DNA from 4 places in the Enterobacter sp. UPMP2060 genome. Region 3 is predicted to be linked to each of the others. Evidence: predicted binding sites of a transcription regulator. Region 3 holds the regulator's gene; each other region holds the start of a gene.
The links. The regulator PurR, encoded in region 3, represses purine synthesis genes. The targets are predictions, from matches to a motif close to CANGCAAACGTTTGCNTG.
Positions count from the first base shown of each region.

Region 1: purT (formate-dependent phosphoribosylglycinamide formyltransferase) is a predicted target of PurR. The motif match lies at 1,256-1,273, and genes of this name have one in related genera.
Region 2: tusA (sulfurtransferase TusA) is a predicted target of PurR. The motif match lies at 1,603-1,620, and genes of this name have one in related genera.
Region 4: gcvT (glycine cleavage system aminomethyltransferase GcvT) is a predicted target of PurR. The motif match lies at 2,042-2,059, and genes of this name have one in related genera.

Region 1 is NZ_JBSKJQ010000002.1:713,372-716,678, reverse strand. It holds gene ptrB (oligopeptidase B) at 1-403, opposite strand, end outside; gene ACWKXN_RS08830 (tellurite resistance TerB family protein) at 489-1,136, opposite strand; gene purT (formate-dependent phosphoribosylglycinamide formyltransferase) at 1,307-2,485, shown strand; gene kdgA (bifunctional 4-hydroxy-2-oxoglutarate aldolase/2-dehydro-3-deoxy-phosphogluconate aldolase) at 2,527-3,168, opposite strand; gene edd (phosphogluconate dehydratase) at 3,208-3,307, opposite strand, start outside.
Region 2 is NZ_JBSKJQ010000008.1:83,474-86,780, reverse strand. It holds gene ACWKXN_RS16205 (MFS transporter) at 1-212, shown strand, start outside; gene ACWKXN_RS16200 (DcrB family lipoprotein) at 217-774, opposite strand; gene ACWKXN_RS16195 (7-cyano-7-deazaguanine/7-aminomethyl-7-deazaguanine transporter) at 847-1,512, opposite strand; gene tusA (sulfurtransferase TusA) at 1,680-1,922, shown strand; gene yhgN (NAAT family transporter YhgN) at 1,987-2,580, opposite strand; gene asd (aspartate-semialdehyde dehydrogenase) at 2,760-3,307, shown strand, end outside.
Region 3 is NZ_JBSKJQ010000001.1:753,470-756,776, reverse strand. It holds gene ACWKXN_RS03740 (MFS transporter) at 1-1,122, opposite strand, end outside; gene cydH (cytochrome bd-I oxidase subunit CydH) at 1,286-1,375, opposite strand; gene purR (HTH-type transcriptional repressor PurR) at 1,673-2,698, shown strand; gene punR (DNA-binding transcriptional activator PunR) at 2,716-3,307, opposite strand, start outside.
Region 4 is NZ_JBSKJQ010000009.1:144,946-148,252, forward strand. It holds gene ubiH (2-octaprenyl-6-methoxyphenyl hydroxylase) at 1-505, shown strand, start outside; gene ubiI (FAD-dependent 2-octaprenylphenol hydroxylase) at 518-1,720, shown strand; gene gcvT (glycine cleavage system aminomethyltransferase GcvT) at 2,118-3,212, shown strand; gene gcvH (glycine cleavage system protein GcvH) at 3,236-3,307, shown strand, end outside.

The DNA of each region.
Region 1 (3,307 bases), on a different contig from region 3:
AAATGGACATGCCGCCCAGGGTATAAAACTCGCTGTGGGCGGCGCGCTGGTTGGCATCCAGCAGAATATCCCACTCATCCCATTCGGCGCTTAACACCGACTGACGCTGGTAGATGGGATACTCATTGCCGGGCTCGTAAATATGGCGATAGCGATAGCCGTTTTTGGTCCAGGGCGCGGAGATATCGCGCTGGGGAATACGCTGCACCATTTCATTCAGGAGCTGGTCCTGAAGCGTCTGCTGGCTGGACATGACCTTGCGGCCATAGTCGTTTTCCTCGTGCAGGTAGTCGAGTACCTCTGGCCGGGAGCGCGAATCGTCCCGCAGCCAGTAATAGTTGTCTATACGCGTATCGCCATGCGTGGTGATCGCATAAGGAGTACGTCGGGCTTTCGGTGGCATGTCATCATTCTTTTAAGATTTACACCCTATAAGGTTGGCAAAACCCACGCATGATGCAAGCGAAACAGCGTCGCGACGGCGACGACTATCCCTGTAACGCCTGTTTTTGCTCCCGGATATCCCGCTCAATGCCCTCGCGCACGTCCTGAGGGATCTTTAACGCATCGCCCAGGGCGTTAAGGTAGCTCCGCTCCATAAAATGATCGATATCGATGGCTGCGCAGCTGAGGAAATAGAGCTCCAGCGCCTCTTCCTCATTTTTCACACTTTGGGCAAGACGCTGCGGCTCGAGCGGCTGTTCTATCGCCTGCGCCACCAGCACTCTTCCCTTCTCTTCAACGCCGGCTTCGCGCAGCTGCTGCTCGATCGCCGCTCGTTCCTTATCGTCAATATGCCCGTCGCTTTTCGCGGCAAAAACCAGCGCAAGAATGAGCCGTTCGGTACGCAGATCCAGCGGCGAGGTGTGCTCGCCGTAATGCGGTTCATCGCTGTGCGCGGTCCGTATTCTGTCCTTGTATTTATCCCACAGCACGGTGCCCGCGATGGCGCCGCCGCCGGCCAGCAGCGCGCCTGTACCATACTTTGCCAGCAGCTTACGTGAGGATTTATTCGCGACAAGCAGGCCTGCCAGCCCGCCGAGCGCCCCGGGTACCAGCAGTTTGCTGAGGTCCCGCTCGCCAGACGATGTTTTCTGCCCTAACAGGGATTGCAATTGATTTAACCAGCCAGACATGGTTTCCCTCACTTAACGGTGAACATGTTTCACAGCGTAAGCGAGCAGGCGTCAGGAAATGTCTGGTCGGGCTAAAGATGCGCAAATTTCTGTCCCCTCGCTTAGCCGTGCACAAGACAGACGCAAACGTTTTCGTTTATACTGCGCGCAACTTTTTCAGGGGGATTGTTATGATTCGTTTAGGAACTGCGCTGCGACCTGCGGCGACGCGAGTGATGCTGTTGGGATCGGGCGAGCTGGGGAAAGAGGTCGCCATTGAGTGCCAGCGTTTAGGTGTGGAAGTTATTGCCGTAGACCGTTACGCCGACGCACCCGCCATGCACGTCGCCCATCGTTCTTATGTGATTAACATGCTGGATGGCGATGCCCTTCGCGAACTGATTACGCGCGAAAAACCCGATTTTGTCGTGCCGGAAATTGAGGCCATCGCCACCGATACGCTGATCGCCCTGGAGCAGGAAGGCCAGCGCGTGGTGCCCTGTGCGAAAGCCGCAAAGCTGACCATGAACCGCGAAGGCATTCGTCGCCTGGCGGCGGAAGAGCTGGGATTGCCCACCTCGAGCTACCGTTTTGCTGGCGATAAGGCCGCGTTTCTGCAGGCCGTCGAGGAAATTGGCTACCCGTGCATCGTTAAGCCGGTGATGAGCTCCTCCGGAAAAGGACAGAGCTTTATTCGCGACAGCGGCACCCTGGATAACGCGTGGGATTATGCCCAGCAGGGCGGCCGTGCCGGAGCCGGTCGCGTGATCGTCGAAGGCGTCGTGAAGTTTGATTTCGAAATCACCCTGCTGACCGTCAGCGCCGTTGACGGCGTCCATTTCTGCGACCCGATTGGTCACCGTCAGGAAGATGGCGATTACCGCGAATCCTGGCAGCCGCAGCAGATGAGCGCCCTGGCGCTGGAGCGTGCTCAGGAGATCGCTCGTAAAACCGTCCTGGCGCTGGGCGGCTATGGCCTGTTCGGCGTGGAGCTGTTTGTATGCGGTGATGAGGTGATTTTCAGCGAAGTCTCCCCTCGCCCGCATGACACCGGCATGGTCACGCTGATTTCGCAGGATCTCTCCGAGTTCGCCCTGCACGTGCGCGCCTTCCTCGGCCTGCCCGTCGGCGGTGTTCGTCAGTATGGCCCTGCCGCCTCGGCGGTGATCCTGCCGCAGTTAACCAGCCAGAACGTCACGTTTGATAACGTCGACGGGGCGGTGGGCGCAGGATTGCAGGTACGCCTGTTCGGCAAGCCGGAGATCGACGGAACTCGCCGTCTTGGCGTGGCATTAGCCACCGGGGATAACGTTGACGACGCCGTGGCGAGAGCGAAAGCGGCCGCTGCGAGCGTCAAGGTTGCAGGATAAAAAAACGGGCCGTAAGGCCCGTTTTTCATGCGGCGAGTGGCTTACTGCTTCGCGCCTTCAACCGCTTCACGAGCCAGTTTGGTGATGCGATCCCAGTCGCCCGCTTCCAGCACATCCGCCGGAACCAGCCATGAACCGCCGATGCACAGCACGCTTTTCAGCGCCAGGTAGTCACGGTAGTTGGCAGGAGAGATACCGCCCGTCGGACAGAAGCGTACCTGAGAGAAAGGACCCGCAATCGCCTGCAGCGCTTTGGTGCCGCCGTTCGCTTCAGCCGGGAAGAATTTGAACTCTTTCAGACCGTAGTCCATGCCCAGCATCAGTTCAGAGACGGTGCTGATGCCCGGGATCAGAGGAATGGTACCTTCGGTGGCGGCTTTCAGCAGCGGCTCGGTCAGGCCAGGGCTGATGGCGAACTGCGCGCCCGCTTCGGTCACTTCCGCCAGCTGCTGCGCGTTGAGAACGGTACCCGCACCGATGATGGCGTCAGGCACTTCTTTCGCGATAGCGCGGATAGCATCCATCGCGCAGGCGGTGCGCAGGGTCACTTCCAGAACGCGAACGCCACCCGCAACCAGCGCTTTCGCCATCGGTACAGCGTGCTCCAGCTTGTTTACCACGATAACCGGCACGACAGGGCCAGTGGTCAGGATTGCTTCTGCACTTGTTTTCCAGTTTTTCATCAGAGTTTTCTCTCGCCAGATCGTTAAAATCAAGTCGTCTTAAAACGTAATACAGGTTGCGCCCTGCTCCGCACCGGAGAGTTTCTCACGCAGCGCGCTGAACATTTCGCGTCCGGTCCCCACGCGCGATGCGCTCAGG
Region 2 (3,307 bases), on a different contig from region 3:
AGAATCAGGGGGCGGCGCTGGCGACCTATACGGTGTTTATGGATATGTCTTTAGGCATTACCGGCCCGCTGGCGGGGCTGGTGATGGCCTGGGCAGGGGTTCCGGTGATCTATCTTGCCGCGGCGGGTCTGGTGGTGATTGCGCTGCTGCTGACGTGGCGGCTAAAAAAATGGCCCCCGGTGCAGGCACCGGAGGCCACGTCATCGTCGTGAAGCGTTACTGGATCACGATGGTGTTAATGATGTTTTCAGCAGCCGTCTGCGCTTTCTGCTGATCTTCCGCTGGCAGGGTGATCTGCAGGGTCAGCAGTTTGTTATCAACCTTGCCCAGCACCACAGAAGAGTAGGCGGTCTGGCCTTTTGCAGAGATGATGCTGTCGAGCTGTTGCAGCGTGTGGCCTTTCAGCTCGATGGATTTATTGGTCACGACCTGCAGCTGCGGGTCGCGGCCGCGCTGCTGATCTTCCAGACGTTTGGACAGGACGGCCAGGTCTTCGCTGGTGTCGTCGCCCACAATCACAATGACCGCTTTCTGCCCGGTTGCGTCGGAGTAAACGTGCATGTTATTCGCCTGGGTGCCCAGCTTGCCGCTCTGATCGGTCATATCGGCTGGCAGAGAGAAGCTGAGTTTGCCATCCATCAGATTCACCGGCTGGCCGGTCGCGTTGCTCTCTGCGGATGCGCCCTGAGCAGGCGTTTTCGTGTCGCTGTTATCACAGGCTGCAAGACCCACAACCAGCAGGCCAATCCCGACATATTTAACCAGATTGCGCATTGACTTCTTCCTTTCGATAAACGGCCATAACGGCTCATTCGCTCATCTTATCACAACTGATAAAGCGAACCCTTAACCAGCCTGCAATGCCGTGATTTCAGATTTATCTGCCAGTCTTTTCAGCAGCATATTGAGCAGCACGCCGTACATCGGCAGGAAGAACACAATGCTGATAAGGACCTTGAAGCAGTAGTCCACCAGCGCGATTTCCATCCAGTGTTCGGCCATGAACGCATCCGGGCTGCGCCAGAAGGCGATGAAGAAGAAGGCCAGCGTATCGCTCACGTTACCGAACAGCGTGGAGGCGGTTGGCGCCATCCACCAGCGATGATTCTGACGCAGGCGGTTAAACACATGCACGTCGAGGATCTGCCCCAGCGCGTAGGCCATAAAGCTTGCCGCGGCGATACGGGCAACAAACAGGTTGAAGTGGGTTAATGCCTCAAAGCCCTGCCAGCTTCCCATATAAAACAGTGACGAAACCACGTACGAGATGAACAGCGCCGGGAGCATGACCGAAAAAATAATACGGCGAGCCAGCGGTGCGCCAAAGATACGCACGGTCAAATCCGTCGCGAGGAAAATAAACGGGAAGCTGAATGCGCCCCAGGTGGTATGAAAACCAAAGATGGAGATTGGGAGCTGCACCAGATAGTTGCTGGAGGTGATCACCAGCAAATGGAAAAGCGAAAGCCAGAACAACGCTTTTACGCGCTGTGATTCAGAAAACGACGTCATATTGTGACCTTTTTATACGTTGGGGTGAGGGAACCCAATAAAAACCGCAGCATGATACTGCTTTGGCAGGACATTGCAATGGTTAGTTTTTACGCAATCGTTAACCTGGTTTGCATTGATCGCAACCGGGCGTAAACTACAGCCGTTTTTACCAGACCGAGAAGACCATGACCGACCTGTTTTCCAGCCCAGACCACACTCTTGATGCCCAGGGCCTTCGCTGCCCGGAACCGGTAATGATGGTACGCAAAACCGTGCGCAACATGCAGACCGGTGAAACGCTGTTGATTATTGCCGACGACCCGGCCACGACCCGCGATATTCCCGGTTTTTGTACCTTTATGGAGCATGAGCTGGTGGCACAGCAGACCGAAGCGCTGCCGTACCGGTATTTGATTCGTAAGGGTTAGATGGGCTGTCCTCTGCGGCCTGATGCCCTCACCCCGGCCCTCTCCCACGGGGAGAGGGAGAACGTCATCCTTTCATCCACGCGCGGATCCCGTCCAGGAACATCTGCGTTGCCATCATCACCAGAATCAGCCCCATCAGGCGCTCCAGCGCGTTCACCCCTTTCTCACCCAGCAGGCGCAGGAACAGCGACGACTGCAGCAGGATGATAAACGTCCCACCCCAGGCGATCAGCAGGGCAATCACCAGATGGCTCATCTGATTCGGATACTGGTGCGACAGAAGCATCAGCGTGGCCAGAATGGTCGGCCCGGCGACGAGTGGAATCGCCAGCGGCACGATAAACGGCTCTTCACCCGCAGGCAGGCCGCTGCTGCTGCCTTCCGCGCTTGGGAAAATCATCTTAATGGCAATCAGGAACAGAATAATCCCGCCGGAAATCGACACGGTTTCGGCGCGCAGGTTCAGGAACGCGAGAATTTTTTCACCGGCAAACAGGAAGATAAACATCACCAGCAGGGCGATGAGCAGCTCGCGGATCATGATCGCGCGGCGGCGCTTCGGCTCGGTGTGCTTCAGCACCGACATGAAGATAGGCAGGTTTCCCAGTGGATCCATAATCAGGATCAATAAAACCGCCGCGGAAATGATTTCACTCATCTTTAAATTATCCCTGATACTTAGTAGTGTTATTCCGATGATTAGCGCTTTTTCTGATTGCCGGGCAATCATCGATTAATTTCGCTTGCGACTTTGGCAGCATTTTGTAATGTGAAGCATATCCCAGTTCAATACTGGCTTGCACAATCAGCACACACCCTCAGCAGGAAAAAAATGCTATGAAAAACGTTGGTTTTATCGGCTGGCGCGGTATGGTCGGCTCTGTACTCATGCAACGCATGGTTGAAGAGCGCGATTTCGACGCTATCCGCCCGGTCTTCTTCTCCACTTCCCAGCTCGGCCAGGCTGCTCCGTCCTTTGGTGGTACCACAGGCACGTTGCAGGATGCTTACGATCTGGAAGCGCTGAAGGCACTCGACATTATTGTGACGTGCCAGGGCGGCGATTATACCAACGAAATCTATCCAAAGCTGCGTGAAAGCGGCTGGCAGGGCTACTGGATTGACGCGGCCTCTTCGCTGCGCATGAAAGACGATGCCATCATCATTCTCGACCCGGTGAACCAGGGCGTCATCACCGACGGCCTGAACAACGGCGTGAAAACCTTTGTCGGCGGTAACTGCACCGTCAGCCTGATGCTGATGTCCCTCGGCGGCCTGTTCGCGCAGGATCTGGTTGAGTGGGTCTCCGTGGCGACCTACCAGGCGGCGTCCGGCGGCGGCGCGCGCCACATGCGCGAGCTGCTGACCCAGATGGGCCAGCTGCA
Region 3 (3,307 bases):
CATCACCAGCAGCAGGCCGAGCGCGGCAATAATCGCCCCCATCACCGGCACAAAGCTGTACCCCAGACCACCTGAAATCACGGCCCCACCGGCAGCGGCGCCCAGGGCATTACCCAGGTTAAACGCACCGATATTCACGGAAGATGAAAGTCCCGGCGCCTCGTGCGCCACACGCATCACGCGCATCTGCAGCGGCGGCACCACGGCGAAAGTGGCGGCTCCCCAGACGACCATCGCAACCGCGGCCCCAAACTCATTACGCGCCAGCCATGGAATGGCAACCATGATGACAATCAGCAGGGTTAAGAAGCCCTTCAGCGTCCCGCTCACGGAACGGTCGGCAAATTTCCCGCCGAGATAGTTGCCAATCGAGAAGCCCACGCCAATCAGCACCAGCATCGCGGTAACGAAGAGAGGCGTTGCGTGGGTGATATCGTGCAGTACCGGTGAAATATAGGTGTAGAGGGTAAACATCGCCCCTGCCCCCAGCACGGTGGTGAGCAGCGCGGAGAGCACCTGCGGGCGCATCAGCACCGCCAGCTCTTTACGCACTTCCGGACGTTCTCCGGCATTGCCTTTCGGCAGGGAGAAGAACAGCGCCACCATTGCAACCACGCCCAGCCCGGCCGTCGCCAGGAAAGACATACGCCAGCCGATCGCTTCTCCCAGCCAGGTTGCCGCAGGCACCCCGCCGATATTGGCAATCGTCAGCCCCATAAACATGGTTGCCACGGCGCTCGCCTGCTTGTGTTTTGGCACCACGCTGGCAGCCACGACCGACCCCAGCCCAAAGAACGCGCCGTGGTTAAGGCTGGTCAGAATGCGCGACAGCATCAATGTGGTGTAGTCCGGCGAAATGGCCGAAAGCACGTTGCCCAGGGTGAAAATCGCCATCAGGAAAATCAGCGCATTGCGGCGCGCGCGGTGCGAAAGAAGAAGGGTCATCAGCGGCGCCCCTACCATCACGCCGATAGCGTAGGCGCTGATTAACATCCCTGCCGCAGGGATAGAGACATCTACGCCCCGGGCAATAACAGGAAGTAACCCCATTGGGGAGAATTCAGTGGTGCCAATCCCAAAAGCGCCAATCGCCAGGGCCAGCAGGGGAAAATTGATTTTCATGCGTCAACTCCGGATGCCGTGTCATGTGGTGACACAGAACAAAGAAGCAGAAAGCATAACATCAATCACAAAAAATGAGAAGTTAACAAAATGGCAAAAGATTTTTGCCAGAGAAGTAACAATCCGGGGAGTCGGGAGGGAGAAGGCTCTCCCTCCGCGTAAATCAGTGCAGCGCAGCCGTCAGACCGGCCGCAACAATCAGAGCCAGCACAACAATGGTGGTGAACAGCGAAAACTTAAGATCGGAACTCATCAATTTTTCTCCTTTTAATCCCCACACGAAAAGTGAGCTTGCTCATTTTTGCACAGATTACGTCAAAAATCTTCCTGGATTTATACTGATAACCACTTTACCTCTTCCCCTTTTCATCAAGATAGGACAAAATTCCACGCTAAATTTATTAGCGTACCGGCCATTGACCCCCTCCTGACGTCCCGTGTCGTTTTCCCGGCGTGCCGCAATTCAAGATTGCGAGATAAGGGTGAGAGAAGGCAAACGTTTACCTTCAAGTTTTTCAGGAGCTTAGGATATGGTCTGGAGTGACATTTAATGGCAACAATTAAAGACGTAGCAAAACGCGCAAACGTTTCCACTACAACCGTATCACATGTAATTAACAAAACCCGCTTTGTGGCGGAAGAGACGCGCAACGCCGTCTGGGCAGCGATCAAAGAGCTGCACTATTCGCCAAGTGCGGTTGCGCGTAGCCTCAAGGTTAATCACACCAAGTCCATTGGATTGCTGGCGACCAGCAGTGAAGCGGCCTATTTTGCCGAGATCATTGAAGCGGTCGAAAAGAACTGCTTCCAGAAAGGCTATACCCTGATTCTGGGCAACGCGTGGAACAGCATTGAAAAACAGCGCGCCTACCTGTCGATGATGGCGCAAAAGCGCGTTGATGGCCTGCTGGTGATGTGTTCCGAGTACCCGGAATCCGTGTTGTCGATGCTGGAAGAGTATCGCCATATTCCGATGGTGGTGATGGATTGGGGCGAAGCGCGCGCAGACTTTACCGATTCCGTTATCGATAACGCCTTTGAAGGCGGCTATATGGCCGGTCGTTATCTGATCGAACGCGGTCACCGCGAGATTGGCGTGATCCCCGGTCCGCTGGAGCGCAACACCGGCGCGGGCCGTCTGGCCGGTTTTATGAAAGCGATGGAAGAAGCGTTGATCAACGTGCCGGAAAACTGGATTGTGCAGGGCGACTTTGAGCCGGAATCGGGCTACCGCGCGATGCAGCAGATCGTCTCCCAGCCGCACCGTCCGACCGCCGTGTTCTGCGGGGGCGACATCATGGCCATGGGCGCGCTCTGCGCTGCCGACGAGCTGGGCCTGCGCGTACCGCAGGATATTTCCGTGATCGGCTATGACAACGTGCGTAACGCGCGTTTCTTCACCCCGGCGCTGACCACCATTCACCAGCCGAAAGATTCGCTGGGCGAAACGGCCTTCAATATGCTGATGGACAGGATCGTCAACAAGCGCGAAGAGTCGCAGTCTATTGAAGTTCACCCGCGTCTTATCGAACGCCGTTCCGTTGCGGATGGTCCGTTCCGCGACTACCGTCGTTAATCGCTTTACGGGGCCAGCTATGCTGGCTCCCGTAACCATTCCCGGTTCAGCGTTTCGCTGTCTCCCAGATAATCCAGCAGCCAGGCCATCGCAGGCGAGACGTCATTTTGCTGCCAGGTGAGGCAGCAGGCCGCATCCGGGAACGGATTCTCCAGCGTCAGCTCAACCCACTCTCCGGTATCGATGCGCGGACGCGCGAAATGAACGGGCACCATCGCGACGCACAGCCCGGCGCTGAGGCACGTCGCCGACGATTCCCAGTCAGGGGCCACCACCCGCCGCTGGTTGTCCAGAAGCCAGGTGATACGCTTGGGCAATGAACGGGACGTATCCTCCAGCACCAGCGACGGCCAGTTGCGCAGCGTGTCATCGCTGAGCGGCCCTTCCATCGCCGCCAGCGGATGATCGCTTGCCACCACGCATTTCCAGCTCAGCATCCCCATATCGCGAAAAGCGTAACGTCCCCCGACCGGGATCGCCTGCGTGGCCCCAATCGCCATCTCTGCCCTGCCGTCCGCCAGCGCATCCCAGACGCCGTTAAACACCTCCTGCGAGACCCGCAGCTCGACGTCAGAAAAATGACGGTAGAAATCGACGATCATCTGCCGG
Region 4 (3,307 bases), on a different contig from region 3:
TCATTCGCAGGATAAGGCCGAAGAGGTTAAAGCCTGGTCAGACGAACGTTTTTGTACCGAGCTGCAGAAAGCCTTTGGCTGGCGGCTGGGGCGTATTACCCATGCTGGACAGCGGGCGGTTTACCCGCTTTCGCTGACTACTGCCTCTCAGTCCATCTCGCATCGTCTGGCGCTTGTCGGTAATGCCGCGCAGACGCTACACCCCATCGCGGGGCAGGGGTTCAACCTTGGCCTGCGGGATGTTATGAGCCTGGCGGAAACCCTGTCTCAGGCATGGGGCGAACAAAAAGACTGTGGCGCTTATTCGGTGCTCAGCCATTACCAGAAGCGCCGCCAGGCGGATAAAGAGGCGACGATTGGCGTCACCGACGGCTTAGTCCATCTTTTTGCCAATCGCTGGGCACCGCTGGTTGCGGGTCGCAACCTCGGGCTAATGGCGATGGAATTATTCATTCCGGCACGTGACGTGCTGGCGCAGCGGACTCTTGGTTGGGTCGCGCGTTAAGGAGTTATCACCGTGCAAAATGTTGATGTCGCCATCGTTGGCGGCGGTATGGTCGGACTGGCTCTGGCCTGTGGTTTACAGGGCAGCGGCCTGCGCGTGGCGGTGCTGGAGCAAAAGCAGCCTCAGCCCGTTGCACCAGATGCCCCGCCGGAACTCCGCGTCTCGGCGATCAATGCCGCCAGCGAGAAATTGCTGACGCACCTTGGCGTCTGGGCAGATATTGTGGCGCAGCGCGCCAGCTGCTATCACGGCATGGAAGTGTGGGATAAAGACAGCTTTGGTCATATTGCTTTTGATGATGAAAGCATGGGTTACAGCCATCTGGGTCATATCGTCGAAAACGCGGTGATCCACCACGCGCTGTGGCAGAAAGCGCAGCAGTGCAGCGACGTGACGCTGATTGCGCCTGCGCAGATCCAGCAGGTGGCGTGGGGTGAAAACGAGGCGTTTATCACCTTACAGAGCGGCGACATGCTGACCGCGCGTCTGGTGGTCGGTGCTGACGGTGCGAACTCCTGGCTGCGGAATAAAGCCGATATCCCGCTGACCTTCTGGGACTATCGTCATCACGCTCTGGTGGCGACGATCCGTACCGAGGAGCCGCACGGCGGCGTGGCGCGGCAGATTTTCCACAACGACGGCATTCTGGCGTTCCTGCCGCTTGCCGATCCGCACCTGTGCTCGATTGTCTGGTCCCTGGTGCCTGAAAAAGCCCAGCTGATGCAGGAGGCGACGCCGGATGCCTTTAACCAGGCGCTGTGCATGGCGTTTGATAACCGCCTTGGCTTGTGCACCCTTGAAAGCGAGCGGCAGGTGTTCCCGTTAACCGGCCGCTACGCGCGTCAGTTTGCCGCGCACCGTCTGGCGCTGGTGGGGGATGCGGCTCATACCATTCATCCGCTGGCCGGGCAGGGCGTCAACCTTGGCTTTATGGACGCGGCGGAGCTGGTTGAGGAACTGCGTCGCCTGCATCGCGAAGGCAAAGATATCGGTCAGCATCTTTACCTGCGTCGCTACGAGCGCAGCCGCAAGCACAGTGCGGCGATGATGCTGGCGGGCATGCAGGGCTTCCGCGAGCTGTTTGCCGGCGCAAATCCGGCGAAAAAACTGCTGCGCGATATTGGTCTTAAACTGGCCGATACGCTTCCTGGCGTCAAACCTCAACTCCTCCGTCAGGCGATGGGTCTTAACGACCTGCCGGACTGGCTACGTTAATTTAGACCCCTGTCACACTTTATTTTCCCGGCCTCTGCGCCGGGGAAATTCCCTCGTTTGAAATATTCTAATTTCACGTCATTTTTCGCATTAGAAAATCTAATCTACGGGATTTTATGTTACGGAAATTCGGCCCGTTTTTCCGCATGAAATATCACCATGTGCTAAATCCTGTTAGATCATTGTTAATTTTGTGTGGGGTTAATCGCATTTTTCCAGTGAATAACTCTGTAGGCTTTTTAGCATTTTTTGGTCATAAGCTAATGTGATGACCCGTTTTACCTTATGGTTAACCGCCGGTTTCGGTGGTAAGTTCGGGTAAAAGAGAACGTTTGCGTCGGCGCCAGGTGACGGGGCCGATACCGGGTTTCACGGTGAATTTTTCAACGAGGACAAGATGGCTCAACAGACTCCTTTGTACGAACAACACGTGTTATGCGGCGCCCGCATGGTGGACTTCCATGGCTGGATGATGCCGCTGCACTACGGCTCGCAGATTGATGAGCACCACGCGGTGCGCACCGATGCCGGTATGTTCGACGTGTCCCACATGACGATTGTCGATCTGCGCGGTAGCCGCACCCGGGAGTTTTTGCGTTATCTGCTGGCAAACGACGTCGCCAAACTGAAAACGCCGGGTAAAGCGCTCTATACCGGCATGCTGAACGCCTCGGGCGGCGTGATTGATGACCTTATCGTCTATTACTTCACTGAAGATTTCTTCCGCCTCGTTGTCAACTCCGCCACCCGCGAAAAAGACCTCTCCTGGATCACCCAACACGCCGAACCTTATGCCATCGACATCACCGTCCGTGACGATCTGTCGCTGATCGCCGTGCAGGGGCCGAACGCGCAGGCGAAAGCCGCATCTCTGTTTAACGACGAGCAGCGCAAAGCAACCGAAGGCATGAAGCCGTTCTTCGGCGTGCAGGCGGGCGATCTGTTTATCGCCACCACCGGCTACACCGGTGAAGCGGGCTACGAAATTGCGATGCCGAACGAGAAGGCCGCTGATTTCTGGTGCGCGCTGGTGGAAGCGGGCGTGAAGCCTGCGGGTCTGGGCGCGCGCGATACGCTGCGTCTGGAAGCGGGGATGAACCTCTACGGTCAGGAGATGGATGAAGGCGTTTCTCCGCTGGCCGCCAACATGGGCTGGACCATCGCATGGGAACCGGCTGACCGTGACTTTATTGGCCGTGAAGCGCTGGAGATGCAGCGTGAGAAGGGCACTGAACAGCTGGTGGGTCTGGTGATGACCGAGAAGGGCGTGCTGCGCGGTGAACTGCCGGTGCGCTTTACCGATGCCGACGGCAATCCTCGCGAAGGCGTGATCACCAGCGGTACCTTCTCCCCGACGCTGGGCTACAGTATTGCACTGGCACGCGTGCCGGCGGGCATTGGCGAAACGGCGGTGGTGCAAATCCGCAACCGCGAAATGCCGGTCAACGTGACCAAACCGATTTTTGTTCGCGCCGGTAAGCCGGTCGCCTAATCATTTTTATCAGGAGAACTTCAATGAGCAATGTGCCAGCAGAACTGAAATACAGCAAAGAACACGAGTGGCTGCGCAAAGAGGCGGACGGCACT